DNA from 2 places in the Undibacterium sp. WLX3042 genome. Region 2 is predicted to be linked to the other one. Evidence: predicted binding sites of a transcription regulator. Region 2 holds the regulator's gene; the other holds the start of a gene.

Region 1 (4,681 bases), 1.3 Mb from region 2:
CGGGCTGGGATTGTATATGGCGCGTGAGCTCTGCCTGAATAACAAAGCCTTGCTCGATTATGAATATCGTGTCGATCACAGTGCTACTGAAGACAGCGAGCCCAGCGGCCGTTTCGTGATTAATTTCTCTGGATTAAACACATGAGCAACATTACCGGCACCACTTGTCCACGCATTCTGGTTGTTGATGATGAAGCGCATTTGCGGGAATTGTTAGAGATTACCCTGATTAAAATGGGGCTGGATGTTGATAGCGCTGAAAATCTGCATATCGCCAGAAGTCTGCTGCAAAAAAACAGTTACTCGCTGGTGCTGACGGATATGCGTTTACCTGACGGTTCGGGTATGGAACTGGTTGAAGAAGTCAATCTTCATTATAAAAACACCCCGATTGCCGTCATCACTGCTTTCGGCAGTACCGATAATGCGGTGATAGCCTTGAAGGCGGGAGCATTTGATTATGTCTCCAAGCCTGTGGCGCTGGATCATTTACGCAAGCTGGTGCGCTCGGCACTGGAGGTGAATCTGAGCAATGCGGAACCAGAGGTGATGTCGCATGTATCAGAGCAGGGGCCGGTCTCTTTTCTGATTGGCTCTTCATCCGGTATGCAGGAGGTGCGTGCGCAAATTGCCCGTCTGGCACGTAGCATGGCACCGGTTATCATTACCGGAGAATCCGGCAGCGGTAAAGAGCTGGCAGCGCGTGAGATCCACACATCGAGTTCACGAGCCGGTAAGCCATTCATCGCAGTCAATTGCGGTGCGATTCCCGAAACGCTGATGGAAGCGGAATTTTTTGGCTACCGCAAGGGGGCTTTTACCGGCGCGGCCGATGATCGTGAAGGATTTTTTCAGGCGGCGAATGGCGGCACGCTGATGCTTGACGAAGTCGCCGATTTACCGCTGGCGATGCAGGTGAAGTTGTTGAGGGCAATACAGGAGCGCCGTATCCGTAAAGTCGGCGCGACGCTGGAGGAGTCCGTGGACGTCAGAATTATCAGCGCAACTCATCAGAATCTGAGTAACTGCGTTAATGAAGGACGATTCCGGCAGGATTTGTATTACCGCTTAAACGTCATTGAGCTGCACTTGCCGCCGTTGCGTGAGCGGCTTGAAGACATTGCTGATTTATCTCTGGCGATATTGGGTAAGCTCGCTGGTGGTCAGGTCACGTTATCGCCGGCCGCATTGCAAGCCTTGTGTACGTATGACTTCCCCGGCAATGTCCGCGAACTGGAAAACATTCTGGAGCGTGCTCTTGCTTTTGCCAATGATGGCTGTATTCAGGTGGCCGACCTCGCTTTACGTCATCATAAAAAATCAGTAACTGAACCGGTTACTGGTGAGACCGGCCATTCTGAACGCGTGATTAGCGACATCGTTTCGGCGCAAGACGACAATGTTTTTTCACCGCCGTTACTTCCTTGTTCTTTGCCAGAATATCTGGAAAGAATTGAACGTGAAATGATAATAAGGGCGCTGGAGCTGACCAGGCACAACCGGACGCAGGCTGCCGAGTTGCTCGGCGTCAGCTTCAGGCAGCTACGTTACCAGATACAGAAACTGAAAATCCAGGATTAATTTTCCGCATACTGATTCTGCGCTGGATTGTTGTTTCGTGGGGGGAAGTCGCGCATGCGTTTCCCCCGGATTTTGCTTCTGCCTTTTAATCGGATCCTGCTTCTTTTGTCTGATCCTGCCGATGAAAAACAGACAAATAAATATCCTGTTCTCAGTGTGGCTATTTTCCGTTAGTACTCACTCACCCAGTTTGCTGCAGTTTTCTGATCATCTGCGAAAGTCAATCGCCTGCACAAAAAAATTTACTGAAAAATGAACAGATAAAGCGGTTGCGCACCTTAGCATCGGGCACTAGAATTAGGGCTATAAATTATTTGTGCACTATATATAGTAGTTTTTCTTGTTTTGCCTTTCTTGCTTCACCTTCCCCGATTTAGCAGCAATTGATTTGAAAATGAAGAAATAACACGGCCTTTTTCCGTGTAAAAGCTAGTTTGTAATAAGGCGCAACATTCAGTTAACCCGAGCGTGGTCATGATCTGACTGAGATCATGAAGCGACTCACGATATCACCGACTCTGGAGGTTCAATGCACTCTTCAATGGAAACATCAACGCCATCTCATTCCGACCTAAGCTCTGTAGGCGCTAACGCCGTTCAGACAGGAGCCAGCACCGGATACAGCGAGCACAGGGTCATTCGCCGGAATGGTGCAGTAGTTGGTTTTGAGCCGCAAAAAATTGCGATTGCGATGACAAAGGCTTTTCTTGCCGTCAACGGTGGTCAGGGGGCCGCATCTGCCCGTATCCGCGAACTCGTTGAACAACTGACGGCGACTGTTGTTGCGGCATTACTGCGCAGACAGCCAACCGGTGGCACGTTTCACATTGAAGATATTCAGGATCAGGTTGAGCTGGCACTGATGCGCTCCGGTGAGCATGATGTTGCCCGTGCCTATGTGCTGTATCGCGCGAAGCATCAGGAAGAGCGCCGCCTGCAGCGTGAAGCACAGCAAGCTTCTCAGGCAAAACTGCCGAAAATTCATGTGGTCATTGATGGCGAAAAAGTGATCCTTGATATTGAAAAAGTCCGCACCCTGATTACTGCTGCCTGTGTCGGTCTGGACAAACTGGTGGATGCTGAAGCAATTCTGACCGAAACACTGAAGAACCTGTACGACGGTGTGCCTGTCGAGGAATTACATAAATCAGCAATTCTGGCAGCGCGGGCGTTGATGGAAAAAGAACCTGCTTACAGTCAGGTAACTTCCCGTTTGTTGTTGCATACAGTACGTAAAGAAGTATTCGGTAAGGAGGTCGCTCAGCAGGATGCGGCAGCTGAATATATTACTTATTTTCCGCAATTTATCCAGAAAGGTATCGCGGCGGAATTGCTGGATACCAAATTAGGGGAATTTGATCTGGAGCGCCTGGCTAAAGCCTTGGTTGCTGAACGTGATTTGCAATTCAGTTATATCGGTTTGCAAACTTTGTATGACCGCTATTTCCTGCACGTCCGGGGCACCCGTATCGAAATGCCGCAGGCTTTCTACATGCGTGTGGCAATGGGGCTGGCGCTGCAAGAAAAAGACCGTAACGCCCGTGCGATCGAGTTCTACCATCTGTTGTCGAGTTTTGATTTCATGAGTTCGACACCGACGCTGTTTAATTCAGGTACACAGCGTTCGCAGTTATCGTCGTGCTATCTGACGACTGTTTCTGATGATCTGGCCGGTATTTATGATGCACTCAAAGAAAACGCCTTGCTGGCGAAATATGCAGGTGGTCTTGGGAATGACTGGACTCCGGTACGTTCGCTCGGCGCGCATATCAAAGGCACGAATGGCAAATCTCAGGGCGTGGTGCCGTTCCTGAAAGTGGTTAACGATACTGCGGTTGCGGTCAATCAGGGTGGTAAGCGTAAAGGTGCTGTCTGTGCTTACCTCGAAACCTGGCATATGGATATTGAGGAGTTCCTCGATCTGCGTAAGAACACTGGTGATGATCGTCGTCGCACGCATGACATGAATACAGCCAACTGGATTCCGGATCTGTTCATGAAGCGCGTGATGGAAAAAGGCGAATGGACCCTGTTCTCACCATCGGACGTACCGGATCTGCACGATAAATTTGGTAAAGCATTTGAAAGCGCTTATCTTGCTTACGAAGCGAAAGCGGCTTCCGGAGAGATTGAATTATCTAAAAAAGTGCCTGCGCTCGACTTATGGCGCAAGATGCTGTCCATGCTGTTTGAAACAGGTCACCCGTGGATCACATTCAAAGATCCTTGCAATATCCGTAGCCCGCAGCAACATGTAGGTGTAGTGCACTCATCGAATCTGTGTACTGAGATCACACTTAATACCAATGAGAGTGAGATCGCCGTATGTAATCTGGGTTCCGTCAATCTGCCAGCACACATGAAGAACGGCAAACTGGATCACGTCAAACTGCAAAAGACTATCCGTACTGCGATGCGTATGCTGGATAACGTGATTGATATTAACTACTACGCTGTACAGAAAGCGCGCGACTCTAATCTGCGTCACCGTCCGGTCGGCATGGGTATTATGGGCTTCCAGGATTGCCTGCACATGATGCGTGTTCCTTATGCATCGAATGAAGCGGTGCAGTTTGCCGATACCTCTATGGAAGCCGTTTGCTATTACGCTTACCTGGCGTCGACAGAACTGGCGGAGGAGCGCGGTGCCTATAGTTCATACAAAGGCTCGCTGTGGGATCGTGGCATTCTGCCTCAGGACTCATTGAAGCTGCTGGCAGAAGAGCGTGGCGGTTATCTGGAAGCAGATTTTAGCGAAACCATGGATTGGACCATCGTTCGCAACCGCATTAAGCAATTCGGTATGCGCAATTCCAACTGCGTCGCGATCGCGCCGACGGCAACAATTTCTAACATCATCGGTGTCTCAGCGTGTATTGAGCCGACCTATCAGAATCTGTATGTGAAGTCGAATTTGTCCGGTGAGTTCACAGAGATTAATGAGCATCTGGTGCGCGACCTGAAATTGCGCGGCTTGTGGGATGAGGTGATGATCGCCGACCTCAAATATTTCGATGGTAGTCTGGCTCGCATTGATCGCATTCCTCAGGATTTGCGTGAATTGTATGCGACTGCATTTGAGATCAGCCCATCATGGTTG
Region 2 (4,681 bases):
CCTCGCTGAAGACAATCACCAATCCCGTTTGTTTAACTCGTTACTCACTTGTTCGACTCACCCTCACGATAATCAGGAAAACCATGTTTGCAAAAAACCATACGCTCGCCAATATCGATCCCGAATTGTTCGCGACGATACAATTAGAAAATCAGCGTCAGGAAGATCACATTGAGCTGATCGCATCTGAAAACTACACTTCGCCAGCCGTGATGGAAGCACAAGGCTCGCAGCTGACCAACAAATATGCCGAAGGCTATCCTGGCAAACGTTACTACGGCGGTTGCGAACACGTCGATGTCGTCGAGCAACTGGCGATTGACCGCCTGAAACAACTGTTCGGCTGTAACTTCGCCAACGTGCAACCAAATTCAGGCTCACAAGCCAATCAGGGCGTATTTTTTGCCTTGTTAAATCCAGGCGACACCATCATGGGCATGAGCCTCGCTGAAGGTGGCCACCTGACGCACGGCATGCCGCTGAATATGTCGGGTAAATGGTTCAATGTTGTGTCTTACGGCCTGAATGCACAGGAAGACATCGATTACGATGCAATGGAAAAGCTGGCGCGCGAAACCAAACCAAAACTGATCATCGCCGGTGCTTCTGCATTTGCACTGCGTATTGATTTTGAACGTTTCGGTAAAATCGCCAAAGAAGTCGGCGCGTATTTCATGGTCGATATGGCGCACTATGCGGGCCTGATCGCTGCTGGCATGTATCCGAATCCGGTGCCGTTTGCTGACGTCGTCACGTCCACCACGCATAAGAGCCTGCGCGGTCCACGCGGCGGTATCATCCTGAGCAATGACGAAACCATCGCCAAGAAAATCAATTCCGCTATTTTCCCTGGTATTCAGGGCGGCCCGCTGATGCATGTGATCGCTGGTAAAGCAGTGGCGTTCAAAGAAGCGCTGTCACCAGAGTTCAAAGAATATCAGCAACAAGTGATTAAAAACGCCGCAGCACTGGCGCAAACACTGACAGAACGCGGTCTGCGCATCGTTTCCGGTCATACTGAATCTCATGTGATGCTGGTGGATCTGCGTCCTAAAGGTCTGACAGGTAAAGAAGCAGAAGCGATTCTCGGCACTGCGCACATGACCTGCAACAAAAACGGTATCCCTAACGATCCGCAAAAACCGATGATCACTTCCGGTATCCGCCTTGGCAGCCCGGCATTCACTACCCGCGGGTTCAAAGAAGCGGAAGCAATCAAAGTCGGTCATCTGATTGCTGACGTACTCGATAATCCACATGATGCGGCTACCATAGAACGCGTTAAAGCAGAAGTGAAAAAACTGACCAGCGCTTTCCCTGTGTACGCGAAGTAATTTCTGCTCGTCATTAAAACGCCACTCTGCTGAGTGGCGTTTTTTTAATTTGCGCTGCCTGACAGCACAGCTCAACCACTACGGCTCTATTCATGAAATGTCCTTACTGCCACCATCCTGATACTCAGGTCGTCGATACCCGCGTTTCCGAAGAAGGCAATGTTATCCGTCGTCGTCGTCGCTGCGCACATTGCGATAAGCGTTTCACCACGTATGAACGGGTGGAACTGGTGATGCCCGTCATCGTCAAGAAAAATGGCAGCCGTACCGAATATGAATCAAATAAGCTGCGCGCCAGCTTTATGCTTGCGCTGCGCAAACGCCCGGTTTCCGCAGAAGCGATCGACAGCGCGATTCAGCGCATAGAAGAGAAACTACTCTCCAGCGGCGAACGGGAAATCATGTCCGTTCATCTGGGCGAGCTGGTCATGCATGAATTAAAACGCCTCGATAAAATCGCCTATATCCGTTTTGCGTCTGTCTACAAGAGTTTTAAAGACATCTCTGAATTCGCTGAAGCGATACAGGAAGTGAATGTCGATAACAGAACTGCCAAGAAATAAAAAAATACATGGAACACATGAACACCGCCGGCTGGCTGGTCGCCGCCTTTGCTGTGCTGATCACCGGTATCTCCAAATCCGGGCTGGGTGGTGCATTGGGCGGACTGGCCGTTCCCTTTCTTTCGCTGTGGATTTCACCGCGTGACGCTGCAGCGGTCATGCTGCCTATCCTGATCGCGATGGATATGGTCGGCATCCGCGCCTGGAGTGGCAAAGCCGACTGGCGCGATCTGAGAGTGCTGATACCGGGCGCCATTGTCGGCATTGTGCTGGGGACGCTGGCCTTTGGCGTCATGTCTGACCGGCTGGTCAAAGGAATGATAGGGCTGATCGCCGTCGGCTTCACGCTCGACCGGCTGTTGCGTCATCGCGGTCAGGCAACAACAGAACAACGTCCGCCACGCATGTTCGGCTGGTTCAGCGGCGTCGGTGCCGGTTTTACCAGCACCCTGGCGCATGCGGGCGGGCCACCGGTGATGATTTACCTGCTGTCATGGCGGCAGCCACGGGAAACCTTTGTCGCGACCACAGTCTTTTTCTTTTCCGTCATCAATCTGGCGAAGCTGCCTTTTTACATCGCGCTCGGCCTGTTCAGCATCGACACGCTGACGATGTCGGCGATACTGCTGCCGCTGGTGCCTGCCGGCGTGTGGATAGGGATGCGATTACTGACACGCATACCGGAGCGTCCGTTTTATCTGTTCGCAACCGCCGCACTCGGGCTGTCCGGCGTCAAACTATTGTGGGATGGATTGATGGCGTAGTCCGGCTTTTTCTGAGCCAGGCCACGCCCTCTTCCGTCTGATGTCTTTTCGTCCGGAAAGCGGCTTGCGCCAATCCCGGCACAAGAATTGGCGCTGAGGCTGACTCCAGTCAACTGCAAAAAAATCCTGATGCGTTCTTAATATCGTCTATGGTACGCTGCTCAGATGAACAAAATCACTGAGCTCCTGCAGCGACCACACTCTCCGTTAAGAGATAGCTTTTCTATCTTTTTACTGCTGGCACTAGCCAGCGGCGTCAATGCCCTGATCGACCCTTATGTCTCGCTCACCAGCCAGTCTATGATCTATGTGCTGGCGGTCGTTATCGCTGCATACAGTCTAAGCTGGATTTACTCTGTCACCTGCGCCCTCGCCGCGGTGGCTGCGCTGAATTTCTTTTTTGTGCCGCCGCGCTGGACCTTCCGCATCGATCAGTCGGAACATTTCATTGCCCTGATCACGATGCTGGTGCTGGCCTTGGTGATTCACCGCCTGACATCCGGCCTACGCCGCGAAACTGAGATCGCGCACCTGAATGAGCAACGTGCACGACAATTACAACATCTGGCGGTGCGACTCGCCGCATGCAATACCGCGGAAGATATTTCCAGCTTAGGGCAACAAGCGTTCGACGATTCTTTTTCCGGCGTCAACCTGCTTGGTCTGAACGACGCCAGCGGAAAACTACATGGTCGCAATGAGCTACCCGCAGCCATACGCGATGGCATGGCATGCTGCATGAAAGAAGGCAGAGTCATCGGCGCAGGCACCAATCGCTGGTCTGATCTCGACGCATGGTATTTACCCATAGCAGATAGTCACCCGCACGGGCAAATGCTGGGCGCTGTATGCATACAATCTGTTGCGGCAAATGACAGCAGCGGCCGTCAGCACGCCGAAGCGCTTTGTACGATACTAGCGCAGGCGCTCTTGCGTTTGCGGCTGAACGCCAGCATTCTGGCCGCGCAACGCGAAACAGAGCGCCAGCAATTACAAGGCATATTTTTAGCGGCGGTCTCGCATGATTTACGAACGCCATTAGCCGTCGTGGTCGGTGCCGCATCCGCTCTGCAACTTCAGCATGCCAAACTCAGCGCGGCTGAACAAGAACACCTGCTCGACAGCATCATCAAAGAAGCCGGATATTTATCGGCGCTGACAGAAAACACCCTGCAACTGGTACGTTTGGAAAACACACCGCAATCACTGGTGCGGGATTGGGAATCGATAGAAGAAATCATCGGCAGCGTGCTGGCACGGGTGCGCCAACATGACACAGACAAACGCATTCAGCTTCAGCTTCCGAAAGGCCTGCCATTGGTCAGAGTCGATCCGGTTTTGATTTCGCAACTGCTGGCGAATTTGCTGGAAAACGCCCTGAAATACACCGATGGCGACATACAACTGCACGTCAGCATACAGAGCGCACAAGGTTCTGATGAACACAACGCCGATCAGCATCAGCAATGGATGCGGATCTCGGTGAAAGACAGCGGCAAAGGCATACCAGAACACGAACAACTCAGTATTTTTGAACCCTATGTGCGCGGCGATCACACTGATCGCAGCAGCCAGCGCGGCTCCGGGCTCGGGCTCGCCGTTTGCAAAGCCATCGCAACTGTGCATGGCGGCAATCTGGTGCTGAACCAGCCGCAGGAAGGCGGCAGCGAATTCAGCTTGCAGTTGCCATTAGATGCGCAACCACCCACCGTCGCAGGAGAGTTGTCATGAGCATCCGCGTGTTAGTGGTGGAAGACGACAAAGAGATACGCTCACTGATACAGGCGTCGTTGTCTGTCGAAGGTTTTACTGTCCAAACCGCCGTCTCCATCAGCGAAGCCAGCGCCATCTTAAAACACGCGCTGCCAGACGTCGTCGTGCTTGATCTTGGCCTGCCCGACGGCAATGGCGCAGACCTCGTGCGCCATGTGCGCAAGCAAAGCAATCTGCCGATTCTGATCGTTTCAGCCAGACATCAGGAAACCGAAAAAATTGCCCTGCTGGATGCAGGCGCAGACGA

Evidence for each region. Region 2 encodes NrdR, which represses ribonucleotide reductase genes. Its sites were predicted from a motif close to CACNANATNTNGTG; they were not measured.
Region 1: a site for NrdR is predicted at 1,901-1,914, ahead of ACPAOP_RS04415 (ribonucleoside-diphosphate reductase subunit alpha). Genes of this name have one in related genera too.

Annotation. Positions count from the first base shown of each region.
Region 1 covers NZ_CP186698.1:970,006-974,686, reverse strand. The annotation lists gene ACPAOP_RS04425 (sensor histidine kinase) at 1-145, shown strand, start outside; gene ACPAOP_RS04420 (sigma-54-dependent transcriptional regulator) at 142-1,581, shown strand; gene ACPAOP_RS04415 (ribonucleoside-diphosphate reductase subunit alpha) at 2,111-4,681, shown strand, end outside.
Region 2 covers NZ_CP186698.1:2,279,947-2,284,627, forward strand. The annotation lists gene glyA (serine hydroxymethyltransferase) at 84-1,334, shown strand; gene nrdR (transcriptional regulator NrdR) at 1,427-1,897, shown strand; gene ACPAOP_RS10360 (sulfite exporter TauE/SafE family protein) at 1,906-2,661, shown strand; gene ACPAOP_RS10365 (ATP-binding protein) at 2,827-4,392, shown strand; gene ACPAOP_RS10370 (response regulator) at 4,389-4,681, shown strand, end outside.